One region of the Ornithinibacillus salinisoli genome, then DNA from elsewhere that is predicted to be linked to it. Evidence: riboswitches for the same ligand, from Rfam matches in the RefSeq annotation. Region 1 holds a riboswitch; the other holds the start of a gene.
The links. A riboswitch is a leader RNA that binds a small molecule or an ion and turns the genes downstream of it on or off. The one in region 1 is predicted to bind cyclic di-GMP.

Region 1 (7,593 bases):
GAGATTATATCGTTAGAAGAATGGATGCTCTTGTGGGATCGATGATCGCGAATAAAGAAGAGTCACTCGCAATGATGGAAAATTTTCAAATGGAGATAAATAGTCAACAAGTAGAACTCACCGAAATTATTAATGAATTACGGGAGAAAATAAGTGTATTACCATTAGAACAAACGAAGCTTATGGAATTACATGAAGTGTTGAAGGAGATCGAGTCTGAGGTAGAAAAAGATGCACCGAAAAAAATCATCATGCAAGGCCTCTTAGCACATCTCCAACGATATCCAATTTTGCACGAAAAATGTGAACTTATTGCATCCTATTTTCGTATGGAACTATTAGATTAAAATAAAGGAGTTTGGAACATGAAAAAGATAATGATAATGGCAGCATTATTACTTATATTTATTCTTGCTGCTTGTACGGAAGAGGACGAATCGAATGAAGATGCGGAAGATAGAATAGCATCAGTAGAAGTTGCCGAAGTTACAGAAGGAGATCTGGTCGTGGAAAGAGCAATATTTGGTCGAACTTCACCAAATAAAATGACTCCAATCATGTTACAAAACCCTGGTGAAGTTGATGTGTTGGAAGTTGAAGAAGGCGATATGGTGGAAGAAGATGATGTGATTGCGACAATTGCAACGGTAGCAGGTAATCAAAATATCTATGCATCTGCCGCTGGAAAAATTGTCAATCTAGGTGTTGAAGAAGGTTCAATGGTAGATAACTCAGAACCATTTGCAATGATAGCAGACATGGAAGTGATGGAATTACAATTTAGCGTAACAGCCGATATGATGGCAAAGATCAAGAAAGAAGATGTTTTTACGGCCATTGTTAATGGGAAAGAGTATGAAGCAGAAATTATGACTGTCGGCCAAATGCCAAATGATAATGGTCTTTATGATGTAGAAGCAACAGTTGACAATGAGGATGGAGAAATTGTAACAGGTGTTATTGCAACAATGAATATCCCTGTCTCACGTGTGAAAAATACGATTTTAATTCCAACAGCAGCTATTGTGGAAGAAAGTGATGAAACGTTTGTATATATCATAAACGATCAAGAAGCAGTAAAAACAAACATAACAATTCAGGAAACACAATCAGATGTAGCTGCTGTCGAGGCAGAGATATCTGAAGGAGATCAAATTGTCGTGAATGGTCAACTATTATTAAGTGATGGAACGAAGGTAGAGATCGTTGAAGAAAGTGGGGAATAAGCAATGAAGCTAGTAAATACATCTGTCAAACGACCTGTTGGTGTCATCATGATCGTACTAGCTATTATTGCACTCGGTGTTATCTCGCTCCGCAGTTTGGCTGTAGATCTTTTTCCGAAAATAGACCTGCCAATTGCAGTAATAGCAACATCTTATGATGATGCAGCCCCACAGGAAGTTGAGAATTTAATCAGCCGACCGATCGAGAATGCGATTAGTTCCGTAGAAGGTGTTGATACGATACAATCACAATCACAGTCAGGTTCATCACTGGTTGTTATGATGTTTAATAATGGCGTAGATTTGGATCAAGCATTGCTCGATGTTAGGGAACGTGTCGATCAGGTGAAAGGATTTTTACCACAAAATGCTGCCGAACCCAACATTATGCGCTTTAACCCAGAACAAATGCCTGTTATGTGGGTCAGTATAACTGGGAAAGATGCATCAGCATTAACACAAATTGCGGAAGATCAAGTTGTTCCATATTTTGAGCGTCAAGGCGGTGTTGCGTCCGTAACTGTTGAAGGTGCTAAAACAAGAGAAATTCAATTAATTCTTGATGAAGCAAAAATGCAACAGTATGGCTTAAATCCACAAGCGATTACACAAGCATTAAATAGCCAAAATCAGTCATCATCTGTCGGTACAGTCGAACGAGGAGACAAGGACTTACAACTTCGCGTTACGGGTACATTTGACTCCATCGATGATATTGGTAAAACAATAATTCAAACACAGAATGGGGCAACCATTCATGTGGAAGATGTAGTAGAAGTACATGACACCTATAAAGAATCGAATGGATTGACCCTAGTCAATGGCAGTGAATCAATTGTATTATCCATCATGAAAAAAACGGATGGAAATACGGTTGATGTTGCGTCAAATATTAAGGATGCTATGTCGGAGTTAAATGGTCAATTATCAGAGGATGTTGATCTAGGTGTTGTCATTGATACGTCCGAATTTATTGAAATGTCGATTGACTCGGTTGTGAAGAATATCCTACTTGGGGGCATTATGTCCTTAATTATCTTGCTGTTATTCCTAAAAAGCATCCGGGCAACAATTGTCATTGGAGCATCAATCCCTATTGCGATCATATCAACATTTACCTTAATGTACTTTACTGGTGAGACGCTAAATATTCTCACACTAGGTGGATTGGCATTAGGACTTGGAATGATGGTGGATAGTTCGATTGTTATTTTAGAAAATATTTATTCCTATAGGCAGCGTGGCTATAGCTTGAAGGAATCTGCGATTAAAGGTGCCTCTGAGTTAACGCCAGCAGTTATTGCATCGACGACAACAACATTAGTCGTATTTTTACCGATTGTATTTGTGCAAGGAATTGCATCAGACTTATTTACGCCATTAGCATTAGCAGTTGCATTTTCCTTAATCGCATCCCTTGTTGTTGCCTTAACATTGGTACCCATGTTGTCTTCCAAATTGCTATCAAAAGCAATGGAAAACCATGGACGGCGTTATTGGTTCAATAATTTATTAGAGCGTATAGGAAGCGGCTATGCAAGAATTCTAAAGTGGACTTTAAAGCATCGAAAAACAACCGTTGCTGCAACCATTATTACTATCGTAGGAAGCTTGGCATTAACTCCGCTGATCGGAGCAGAATTTATGCCAGAAGCAGATCAGGGGCAAATGGAAATATCGGTTGAAACTGCTACGGGAACTTCATTAAGCCATACGGAAGATATTGTGGAAAAAGTGAATGATCGATTAACAGATTATGAAGATTATATTGAAACCAATTATGTAAGTGTAGGTAGTAGCGGGGCAATGGGTCCTATGGGGGGTGGCGGTGGAAACCAAGCTTCCTATATGATACAACTCATCCCAGCTAGTGACCGGGATAAAACAACAACAGATATTGTGCAGGAGATCGATCAGAGGTTACAAGGTATACCTGGAGCAGAAATAACTGTAAGTGCATCCGATGCAGGCATGGGCATGGGAGATCCTATTCAAATCCAATTGAATGGTCCGGAGCACGAGGTATTAAGTGACTTAGCTGAGGAAGTTGTTTCTGAAATACAAGCGGTGAATGGTGTGTATAATCCTACTACAGCGGCATCAGAAGGTGTGCCGCAAATGAACATTGAAATAAATAATGAAAAAGCGGCTATGTACGGATTAACTCAAGATCAGATATTGGGACAAATTAGCCTCCAATTTACGGGGCAACTAGCAACTCAATATCGTGAGGAAGGACATGAAATGGATGTCACACTTCTATATCCCGAAGATCAGCGTAGTACTATCAGCGATTTACAGGATTTGAAAGTGACAACACCAACTGGAGCAGTGATACCTTTAGAAGAGGTTTCTGATTTTCAGGAAATGCAAGGACCTGTTTCGTTATTACGACAAAATCAACAACCACAAATGAATATAACGAGTGATGTTGTGGATCGTGACTTAGCAAGTGTCGTATCAGATATAGAAGATAGATTAGCGAGTATGTCTATTCCTGAAAATTACTCTTACTCGTTAGGTGGGCAAGCGGAAGACATGACGGAATCATTTACTGATTTAGCGCTAGCCCTTGTCTTCTCCATTTTTTTAGTGTATGCGGTAATGGCAATTCAATTTGAGAACTTCCTATTCCCGTTTATTATTATGTTCTCTCTTCCAGCAACTGTTGTTGGTGTTATGGGTGGATTGTTTGTTACTGGATTACCGTTAAGTATCCCAGGTTTTATCGGAATCATTATGCTCGCCGGAATAGTTGTGAACAACTCGATCGTACTTGTTGATTACATCAATATTTTACGGAGGAGAGGTATGGACCGATTTGAGGCAATTATTGAAGCCGGAAAGAGCAGATTACGTCCTATCCTTATGACGACATTAACAACGATCCTAGCGATGATACCGCTAGGTCTTGCGTTAGGAGAAGGTGCGGAAATGCAGCAACCATTAGCTGTTACGATTATCTTTGGTTTAAGTGTTTCAAGTATATTTACACTGGTATTGATTCCGGTCGTATATACCTTGTTCGATGATCTAACAGGTAAAATTGTCCGACGAAAGAAAAAAGAAGCATAATTTTTGTGGGAAAAGCTCCTTTGGGGGCTTTTTCTTATGTGTGTGGTAATGTGCTCTGATTGTGTTTTATCTTCATTTATTGGTTAGCTTATGGTTAGTGTAGTGGGATTTTTTGGTATAGTAATCAAGCGGACAATTGTTCTCTTATTTGTGACAGATTATGCTTTTGAGAGTCTAGGAGGACATCTGTTCCTTTATTAACTGAAAATACAGGTATTCTCGTCCTAATTGGTGCAATTAACGTACTTCATGTCCACAAACACTTTCAAATGGATGTTATTTTATGAAATAACGTATCCCATGTCCGCACCTCCCTTAGGTTAGAAAAAATAATCGGAATAATATACTAATACTACTAAAAAAAGCTATTTCCGTCCAAATCTCTATTCATTTACTATAAAATGGACGAAAAACATGTAATATAGTTGGATTTGGCTATTAATGTTTGCTAAATATTACCGATATAGTAAAATAGAGATATAAATAAGAAATAGGAAAGGTTGATAGAAATGAATAAAACAGAATTAGTAAATGCAGTAGCAGAGAAAAGTGAACTTTCAAAGAAGGATGCAACAAAAGCTGTAGACGCAGTATTTGAATCTATCTCTGACTCATTAAAAAGTGGAGACAAAGTACAATTAATCGGTTTCGGAAACTTTGAAGTACGTGACCGCGCAGCTCGTACTGGAAGAAATCCTCAAACTGGGGAAGAAATCCAAATTGCTGCTAGCAAAGTTCCTGCATTCAAGCCAGGAAAACAACTAAAAGAATTAGTGAAGTAAGTATAATCATAAAAGGAGTTCTGTCCAATGAGGACAGAACTCCTTTTTTACGTTAACAACTTGCTTTAATTGTATAGTTCCCATGTCTAACAACTGTGTTTGGCATTTCATACCCTAATATCTTGGCAGCTTCCCTAGATATTTCAACTAATACACTATTATCCCTTACAAGAAAAACTGTTCCTTCGCACAGATTATCTCTTCGATCAAAAAGAATTACATCTCCTATACCTGCTTTTTCCATTTCTGATGATAAACTATTTTCTTTATTCATCATTAGCCTCCTTTTAAGATAACGATATCTTTACTTGTCGAGCTGTTTTTTGACTGATGATTTTCTCATATGCAGTTGTAAGGTTTTGTAAACAGTCTTTTCGGAATGAATCATCACATATATAATCATATGAAATTTCATTCTCTAATAATGAGTAAAATGATTTAATTTGATCTATTTCTGATAATTTTTTCGGTCGATTCTTAGCAGCTACTAATAGTTCTCTTTCGAAGTACTCGATTGTACCAAACAATACTGTCAATAGAACATCCACCTTTCATATAGAAAAAAATCTTATGTAAAAGGGGCATTCCCAAATCAGGTATAAAAAAATCCACCTCTAAATATGGTGGATAAAGATGTCTTCAAGATTTGCAATACTTTTTTACCCAATCCCTGTGGCGGTCCGACGATCTTAGTCTGATGACCTTAGACTCGTAACTTTGCGTCCTTATTTTTCAATAAGTTTGCCTTTTACATATATTAATGTTATCTAAATAATATAACTTTTGAACGATATTTTCAATATATTTCGTCACTTTTAGACAAAATTACCTATTTATGGTAGGTAATTCGCACTAAATTATAGCGGATAAAAAAGAATGAACTGGTGAAATAATTTATAAAAGTCAAGCACGCGATTTTTTAGTAACTAGTTTTCGAATGATTTGATTAGCAACCTCCGAGAACATTAAACCAATCGCTATACCTCCAGCTAGCAGCATAACTTTGGCAGAATATTGAATCGCATTGTAATAATCATTTTCCACGAAATTACGCATTGCTTCGTATGCAATTCCGCCTGGAACAAGAGGAATGATCCCAGAAACATTAAATACGATAATAGGTGTTTTATAAATCCGTGCTAATATATGACTGAAAACGGCTACTAACATGGCACCGAAAACAGTTGCTGGAACAGCATCCATACCATTTTGTACGAGAACAAAATACAAAATCCAACCAGCCATACCAACAAATCCACATTGAATAAGAGCCCTTCGAGGAGCATTAAAAAGAACACCAAAACCAGCCGCAGCAATAAAACTAGTAACCAACTGCGCAACAATAACCATAACCCAAAACTCCTAACTTATAAAGTGCCTGTCACCGACAAAATTCGACAGGTGACAGGCACCGACATTTTTCGACATTACTAGGCGAAGGCGAGGATGGCGGCGATGCCTGCTCCGATGGCGAATGCGGTGAGTATTGCTTCGACTCCTTTGGAGACGCCTGCAACGAGGTGGCCTGCCATTAAGTCGCGGACCGCATTCGTGATATGTAAACCTGGAACTAATGGCATGACGGCCCCAATAATTATTTTATCCAGTTCCATTCCTAATCCGGTTGTAATAAATACCCATGCCGTCAACCCAATGATTAAGGATGCAAAGAACTCTGCTATGAAGCGGATTTCCACGAACCTTTCAACCCCTAACATCCCAGCAAATCCTAATCCTCCTGCAATAAAAGCGGGAAGGAAGTCTGTCCATGTGCCGCCAAACATGATGGTAAAGCAGCCACTCACTAGTGCAGCAGCAAGAATTTGTATCTTGTGAGAGTAGAAAAGGCTCTTGGATTCTAATCGCTTCAAGGATTCCAGTGCCTCATCCAACGTGAGTTCATTAGCTGTGATCATGCGAGAAATCCGATTAACTTCGGCTATTTTATATAAATCTGTCGTACGCTTGGCAATCCGCATGAAGTTAGCAGCCTCAGCCCGATCAACGGAAAAATTAATCCCGGTTGGTGTTGCATAGCTTTGTGGATTTGCGATATCAAAAGCCCTTGCTATCCGATCCATCGTATCTTCCACACGATAAGTTTCGGCGCTACACTCCAACATTATTTTTCCTGCCAACATACAAACCTTTGTAATTTTACTGTGATTATCCAAATCTCTACCAACTTTCAAAACGCCAATTTCTTATCATATTATAGTAGGAAATAGTACTTTATGAAAGCAATACAAAAAAAGTGCCCTACACACGTGTAGGCGCACAGAAAATTTTTAACGACTTAATTTATGCGGGTGTCATCATAAATAGTGAGACGAGAGCGATAATAGGAATCGCATTAACAAGTGCTACCCCAACCATAGCAAATGTCGTAACAAGTTGTTTAGACTCCTCTGGAACTCCAACAGATCGTTGTAAAAATACAAAAAAGGTTCCAATAACCATTGTTAAAATGACAATGATCCCAGGGATAAATAATTCTTCAATCGATGCAA
Region 2 (7,593 bases), on a different contig from region 1:
CGTATCAAGAAAATTTGAGATTTCGCTTGCTATCGATCTACCCTGCCCACTTACATCTGCACTACCGGAATCAAAAGAAACATCATTCATAATGGAAACCAATAACCCCTCATCTGATAGCTTCGTTTCCAATACGTCTGTTAAATTATTTTCTTCAATATAGTTATTTATTTCCTGCTGTAGTTCACTCATGGATAGCATTTCAGTTGTCTTATCTTCGTCCATAGCTTCGTCTTCTGCTTCATCTTCTTCTGGAAGATCATTTTCTTCAATTGGGGTCTCCTCGTCTTCGAAGATGCTACCTCCATCAGAAAATTCACTATTAAATATTTGGGCAAGCTCTTTATACTTTTGCGTATCAACCTCACTCATTGAGAATAAAACGATGAATAAAGCAAGTAGCAGTGTTAACATATCTGCATATGGAAGAAGCCAGGACTCATCTACATGGTTATCGTCCTTGTTTCTCTTCTTACGCATGAGCTTCCTCCTCTTCAAAAGCAATCTTTTCCTTAGTGGATAGATAAGACCCTAGTTTATCTTTTACGATCTGTGGTGAATCCCCATTAGTAATAGATACTATTCCCTCAATGATTATCTCTTTGATATGAACCTCATGCTGTGATTTTCTTTTTAATTTATTTGCAAAAGGATGCCACAAAACATAACCTGAAAATATTCCAAACAATGTTGCAATAAAGGCTGCTGAGATTGCATGACCTAACTTTTCCATATCTTCCATATTTCCTAACGCAGCAATTAATCCTACAACTGCCCCTAACACTCCTAGTGTCGGTGCATATGTACCCGCTTGTGTAAATACAGCAGATCCTTCTTGGTGTCTTTTCTCCATCGCATCAACTTTCTCCATCATTACATCCCGAATAAAATCAGGTGTTTGACCATCAACCGCTAACTGTAAACCCGAAACAAGGAAAGGATCCTTCATCTCACCTATTTGTTTTTCCAACATCAAAATCCCCTCTTTACGAGTTTGATCTGCCATATCGGAAAACATATGAATTAATTCTTTGATATCTGTTTGCTTATCTTCCATAAAGATGATTTTGAACCAAGCAGGCAATTTTTTAAGGGTTCTCATTGGAAAAGCGATACATATTGATGCGGCAGTCCCTATAAAAATAATTAATAATGCTGCAGGATTTATTAAAGCACTAACAGGAACTCCCTTCATAACCATTCCTACTCCTATTGCAAAAACCCCAAGAAAAATTCCTATAATTGATGTTTTATCCATTTTCTGTATACCTCCAATTAGGTGAAAGAGTAGTTAAAAACTATCCATTTCAACCAACTATGAATCTTACATATCACGTATGCTATATCGTTATATTTTCCTATAAATACTAGCAACCTATTTTGTAGCGAAATATAGATCTTTTTTACTATTTATTTATTCAATGCCAACTTGTTATTTCAATAAACGAAAACAGGAATAAATAGCTAGTTACCATATCTCATGTAATCATTTATAGGATCTTTTTACTATAAAATAGGATACTTAGTATATCGTACAGTTTTCTTGTAATATGTAGTCTTTTAAGAAATTTAATTACTGGTAAATAAAAGCAGCTACATGAACCTGAGCTGCTTTTGGTCATTCAACTTTTAATATCTCTCATCATTACTTATAGTGTTACCCAATTATTTTTCACTGCTACTATTACTGCATTGGTTCGATCGGACACATGTAATTTCTTTAATATGGAGCTTACATGGTTGTTGACCGTGTTTGCAGAGATAAATAGGCTACTCGCTATACTTCCATTATTATGTCCTTTTACAATATGCTCTAGGACATTCCATTCTTGCTCCGTTAAAATACCGGAAGGACGAATTGGTTTTTTGTTTGTGATTTTCACATAATCACTTAGTAATGCAGATGCTAGCTGAGAATGGATGTATTGTGTTCCATTTAACATGGTTTTAATTGCGAAAATCAATTCACTGATTTCCATGCCATTGTAGAAGTAACCATGTAAACCTAGCTTAAAAAGATCTGATAAACGATCACTTTCTAGTTCTGAAGACCACACCGCAATTTTAGTATGATGTTGTCCATATGTTTCAATCGCTTCTAAAATATCTATTCTAGTATTCATATCAAGAATCAATAAATCTACCTTTTGCTCATTATGCTGAAGTGAGCTAAATTCCACTGAATTGTATGCGGTTAGCTTGTGTTGAGGAAGCATTTCCTGTAATTTTTCTATGATGACGTCTCTTACTAAATCTTTTTCCTTAATCATTAAAATATTTCCCATAGCCATCGACTCCTATTTTTATTAGTAGTAAAGGATTTTGACCAATAAAAAAGGCTATTCCTAAAAAAGAACAGCCAAAAATAAGATTTATTTAACTTAAATCCATCTTGGCAACCAGGCGATCATAGTCATAAGTCATAAGACCTTAGACCCTAGGCTTTGCGTCCTATCTTTTCAGATAGTTTGCCTTTTTCTATTGGAAGTATAGAACTATACTAGTAATTAATAACTATTAGTAATGGTATCGGAATTTGTCGAATATGGCAAGAAAATTTTTGTTTTTAGAGGTTGGGAAATTTTGATAGTAAAATTGACCTATACTTGGACTAGATGATTTCTAGTTCTATATCGAATTATCCTATAATTTCCCAACTTCACACACAAGCATTTTGTACCGATAAAATTATTAATATATACTTAATTAATATCACTGTATATTTGAAAGGATTATGATACATGTCAAAAATATTAGTAACTGGTTCTGAAGGGTTTATTGGATCGCACCTAACGGAAAAATTAATTAAAGACGGGCACTCGGTGAAGGCGTTTGTTTACTATAATTCATTTAATTCATGGGGATGGCTTGAAACACTTCCTAAAGATATTCTAAAAGAAATTGAAGTATTCAATGGAGACATTAGAGATCCTAATGGTGTTAAGGAAGCCATGAAAGGTATTGATGAAGTACATCATTTAGCAGCACTGATAGGAATCCCTTTTAGCTACCACTCACCCGATTCATATGTGGATACTAATATAAAAGGGACTTTAAATGTCCTACAGGCTGCCCGAGATTTAAAAACTAAGAGAATTTTAGTCACTTCCACCTCCGAAGTATATGGCTCTGCAAAATATGTACCAATAGACGAAAACCATTCATTTCAAGGCCAATCACCTTATTCCGCTTCAAAAATCGGGGCGGATCGGATCGCAGAATCATTTTATCGTAGCTTCAATAGTCCATTAACAATAGTAAGACCATTTAACACTTATGGACCTAGGCAATCTGCAAGAGCCGTAATACCAACGATTATTTCACAGCTTCTAGCCGGTAAAAACGAAATTAAATTGGGATCCTTATCACCAACAAGGGATTTTAACTATGTAAAAGATACTGTGCAAGGGTTTATTGAAATAGCTAAATGTGAAAACACAATAGGCGAAGAGATTAACATTGCAACACAGAAAGAAATATCAATCAAGGAATTAGCAGAAGAACTAATTAAGCAGATAAACCCAAACGCTATAATTATAAATGAAGAACAACGCAATAGACCTGAGAAAAGTGAAGTAAACCGTCTTCTTGGTTCTAATGAAAAAATAAAAATGCTAACTAATTGGAAACCTCATTACACGTTAGAATCAGGACTTGCAGAAACAATAGACTGGCTAAAAAATAACTTAGATAAATATAAAACTGACATTTTTAATATATAAGGGAGAATTAATATGATTCCTCTATCTGTACCAAATTTAAAAGGAAATGAATTAAAATATGTAACGGAAGCTATTGAAGCTGAATGGATTTCAACTGGTGGAAGCTTTATCGATAAGTTTGAAACTGATATAGCAAATTACCTTAAAGTCAGCAAAGCAGTTGCATGTCAAAGTGGAACAGCGGGATTACATTTAGCACTACATTTAGCCGGAGTTGGAAATGGCAACGAGGTTATAGTTCCTACTTTAACGTTTATTGCTGCAGTTAACCCTACTAAATACGTAGGTGCAGAACCAATTTTTATGGATTGTGATCATACATTAAATCTCGATGTAAATAAGTTGGAAGAATTTTGTCAAACGGAATGTAAGCTAACAAGTCATGGATTAGTTAATAAAAGAACTGATAAGGTCATTAAAGCCCTCGTTATCGTCCATGTATTTGGGAATATGGCTAACATGGAAAAAATAATGGAGATTGCAGCTAAGTTTAATCTTACAGTAATTGAAGATGCAACCGAAGCATTAGGGACATATTGTAAGTCTGGAAAATTTAAAGGGAAATATGCTGGAACAATTGGCGATTTTGGTGTTTACTCTTTTAATGGAAATAAGATTATCACATCTGGTGGCGGAGGAATGCTTATAGCTAAGGATAATCCATTAGCAGAAAAGGCTAAATATCTGTCAACGCAAGCAAAAGATGACCAACTCTACTATATTCACAATGAAATTGGATATAATTATCGAATGACAAATTTACAGGCTGCTATCGGTGTAGCACAACTCGAGCAGTTAGAAAATTTTATAACAATAAAAAAAACAAATTACCATTATTATTTGGAGAAATTATCTGATATTCGGGGGTTAACTCTTCTTGAGTTTAACAAGGAGACAAGGCCAAATTACTGGTTTTATTCCTTATCTATAAATAAAAAGTTATTCGGCTTAGATCGTGTTCAAGTATTAAGTAAATTAAATGAACATGGCATTCAAACTAGGCCAATTTGGGGATTAATTCATGAACAAAAACCTTATTTACAAAACCAAACATATAAAATAGAAAACGCACCTATGTTAATCAGCGAAATATTAAATATACCATGTAGTTCAAACCTAGAGCTCGAAGAAGTTAATAGTGTTATAGACCTTTTAACTAAAATGAAGTAACAAAATGAAAGAGGAGATTACTTATGATCTTACAGGACCTTTTTATAGATGAAGAATTTACAATAAGTGAAGCAATAAAAAAACTTGATATAACAGCAAAAAAAATTCTACTTGTTACGGAAGAATCTAAGTTAATAGGTATAATAACAGATGGTGATATAAGAAGGTGGCTGCTTAAAAATGGAGATTTAAATAAGACAGTTCGTTTAATCATGAATAAATCCCCTATCTATATATATGATCATGAAAAAGCTAAGGCTAGAGACATTTTACAAAGAGAGATGATTGAAGCAATTCCAGTTCTTAACTTTAATAATGATGTAATAGATATAATATTTTGGAATGACAGAATCAAAACAAAGCTGAACCACTATCATATACTAAATAATCCTGTTGTTATAATGGCTGGTGGAAAAGGTACTAGATTAGAACCATATACGAAAATTCTTCCTAAGCCTTTAATACCTATTGGTGATACTCCTATTGTCGAGAGAATTATCAACCGCTTTGTAGAATATGGATGTACCAATTACTATATGACAACAAATTATAAAAAGAATATGATTAAGGCCTACTTTAATGATCTGGATAAAAATTATACTATAGATTATATTGATGAAGAGAAACCACTAGGTACAGCTGGGAGTCTATACCTAATGAAAGATAAATTGCAAAAAACCTTCTTTGTCAGTAATTGCGATATATTAATTGATGGTAACTACTCTGATATGTTGAAATATCATTATGATAACAAAAATAAAATTACACTAATTACTTCTTTAAAACATTATACAATTCCCTATGGTGTCATTAAACTTAATGAAGCTAGTAGTGTGAAAGAGATGATAGAAAAACCAGAGTATGCCTATTTAGTAAATACAGGTATGTATATTCTAGAGCCTGAATGCATAAATGACATTCCTGAAAATACCTTTTACCATATAACAGAGTTAATTAATCAATATATTGAAAAAAACGAAAAAATAGGCGTTTATCCCATTAATGAAAATGATTGGCTCGATATGGGGCAGTTTAAAGAGATGGAGAATATGTTAGAGAAGCTTGGTGTTAACTAAATGAAAGATATTTTATTACTTGGCGGTGGCGGGCATTGTAGTAGTGTTATTGATACACTTGCAAGTCAAGAAAATTATAAAATTATAGGAATTATCGATACGATTGATAAAGTTGGGTCAACAGTCAATAATTACGAAATAATAGGTGTAGATGATGATTTACCTTATTATTTTCAACAAGGAATAGAATACGCCTTCCTATCAGTTGGGAGTATAGGGGATATGGCACTTAGACAAAAACTGTATCAATTGGCAGTTAAGATTGGATATAAATTTCCAATCATCATCGATCATACGGCTATCATCTCAGAAAATGTCAATATATCAAACGGAACTTTTATTGGTAAAGCCGCTATTATAAACACTAACGTAATTATAAGTAGTAACTCTATCATAAATACTGGTGCCATTATTGAACATGATTGTAGTGTAGGGGAATTTTGTCATATCGCACCTGGAACGACACTTAGTGGTTCAGTTCACGTAGGAGATTTCACACATATTGGGACTAATACAACGGTCATTCAAAATATTAATATTGGTAGGGAAACAATAATTGGTGCCGGTAGTGTTGTTGTACAAGATATAGGAAATAATCAAAAAGCTTATGGAAATCCATGCAAGGTGGTGCAGCAATGAACAACGTATTTGTTATAGCAGAAGCAGGAGTTAATCATAACGGAAGTATTGATTTAGCAAAAAGATTAATTGATGAAGCAAGTAATGCTGGTGCAGATGCAGTAAAATTTCAAAGTTTTAAGGCAGAAAAGCTAGTTACAAAAAGTGCGCAAAAAGCTAAATATCAAAATGAAACAACTGGTTCTAGTGAGAGTCAATATGACATGATAAAAAAACTGGAATTAGATTATGAAAAGCATAATGAGTTGTTAGAACACAGTAATTCTAAAGGAATTATGTTTTTATCATCCCCATTTGATTTAGAAAGCATTGAACTACTTTATAACCTCGGGATCGAAATTTTCAAAATTCCTTCAGGTGAAATTAACAATGTTCCTTATTTGCGAAAGGTTGGACAGACCAAAAGAAAAGTCATTATCTCAACCGGTATGGCAACATTAGGAGAAATAGAAAACGCTATTAATATCCTTAAGAATTATGGAACTACAGACATAACTGTGCTTCACTGTAATACCGAATACCCTACACCGATGAAGGATGTTAATTTAACAGCCATGAACACAATTAAACATGGGCTTAAGGTGAATGTAGGTTACTCAGATCATACACTTGGTATAGAAGTACCAATAGCGGCCGTGGCATTGGGGGCAACTGTAATCGAAAAACATTTTACCCTTGATAAAGAAATGGATGGTCCCGATCATCGAGCAAGCCTAGAACCCAAGGAATTAAAGGCAATGATTACAGGAATAAGAAATATTGAAAAAGCGCTTGGCGATGGTATGAAAAAACCATCTGAATCTGAAATAAAAAATAAAGATATTGTTAGAAAAAGCATAGTAGCTGGGTGTGAAATTAAAAAAGGGCAATTATTCTCTGAAGCTAATCTAGATATAAAGCGACCTGGAAACGGTATATCTCCAATTAGTTGGGACGAAGTACTAGGAAAAACTGCAAAGAGAAACTTTTATGAAGATGAGTTGATA

Region 2: linked by a shared signal. The riboswitch ahead of ACFSTA_RS14745 (response regulator transcription factor) and the one ahead of ACFSTA_RS09110 (hypothetical protein) in region 1 are both predicted to bind cyclic di-GMP.

The regions. Positions count from the first base shown of each region.
Region 1 is NZ_JBHUMI010000014.1:388,769-396,361, reverse strand. It holds gene ACFSTA_RS09135 (TetR/AcrR family transcriptional regulator) at 1-347, shown strand, start outside; gene ACFSTA_RS09130 (efflux RND transporter periplasmic adaptor subunit) at 366-1,226, shown strand; gene ACFSTA_RS09125 (efflux RND transporter permease subunit) at 1,230-4,301, shown strand; gene ACFSTA_RS09120 (HU family DNA-binding protein) at 4,811-5,083, shown strand; gene ACFSTA_RS09115 (DUF2187 family protein) at 5,136-5,357, opposite strand; gene ACFSTA_RS09110 (hypothetical protein) at 5,371-5,619, opposite strand; cyclic di-GMP riboswitch class I at 5,755-5,839, opposite strand; gene ACFSTA_RS09105 (threonine/serine exporter family protein) at 5,987-6,433, opposite strand; gene ACFSTA_RS09100 (threonine/serine exporter family protein) at 6,514-7,224, opposite strand; gene ACFSTA_RS09095 (hypothetical protein) at 7,385-7,593, opposite strand, start outside.
Region 2 is NZ_JBHUMI010000017.1:155,415-163,007, reverse strand. It holds gene motB (flagellar motor protein MotB) at 1-480, opposite strand, end outside; gene motA (flagellar motor stator protein MotA) at 473-1,258, opposite strand; gene ACFSTA_RS14745 (response regulator transcription factor) at 1,650-2,285, opposite strand; cyclic di-GMP riboswitch class I at 2,392-2,483, opposite strand; gene ACFSTA_RS14740 (NAD-dependent 4,6-dehydratase LegB) at 2,742-3,722, shown strand; gene ACFSTA_RS14735 (LegC family aminotransferase) at 3,735-4,892, shown strand; gene ACFSTA_RS14730 (nucleotidyltransferase family protein) at 4,916-5,968, shown strand; gene ACFSTA_RS14725 (acetyltransferase) at 5,969-6,607, shown strand; gene neuB (N-acetylneuraminate synthase) at 6,604-7,593, shown strand, end outside.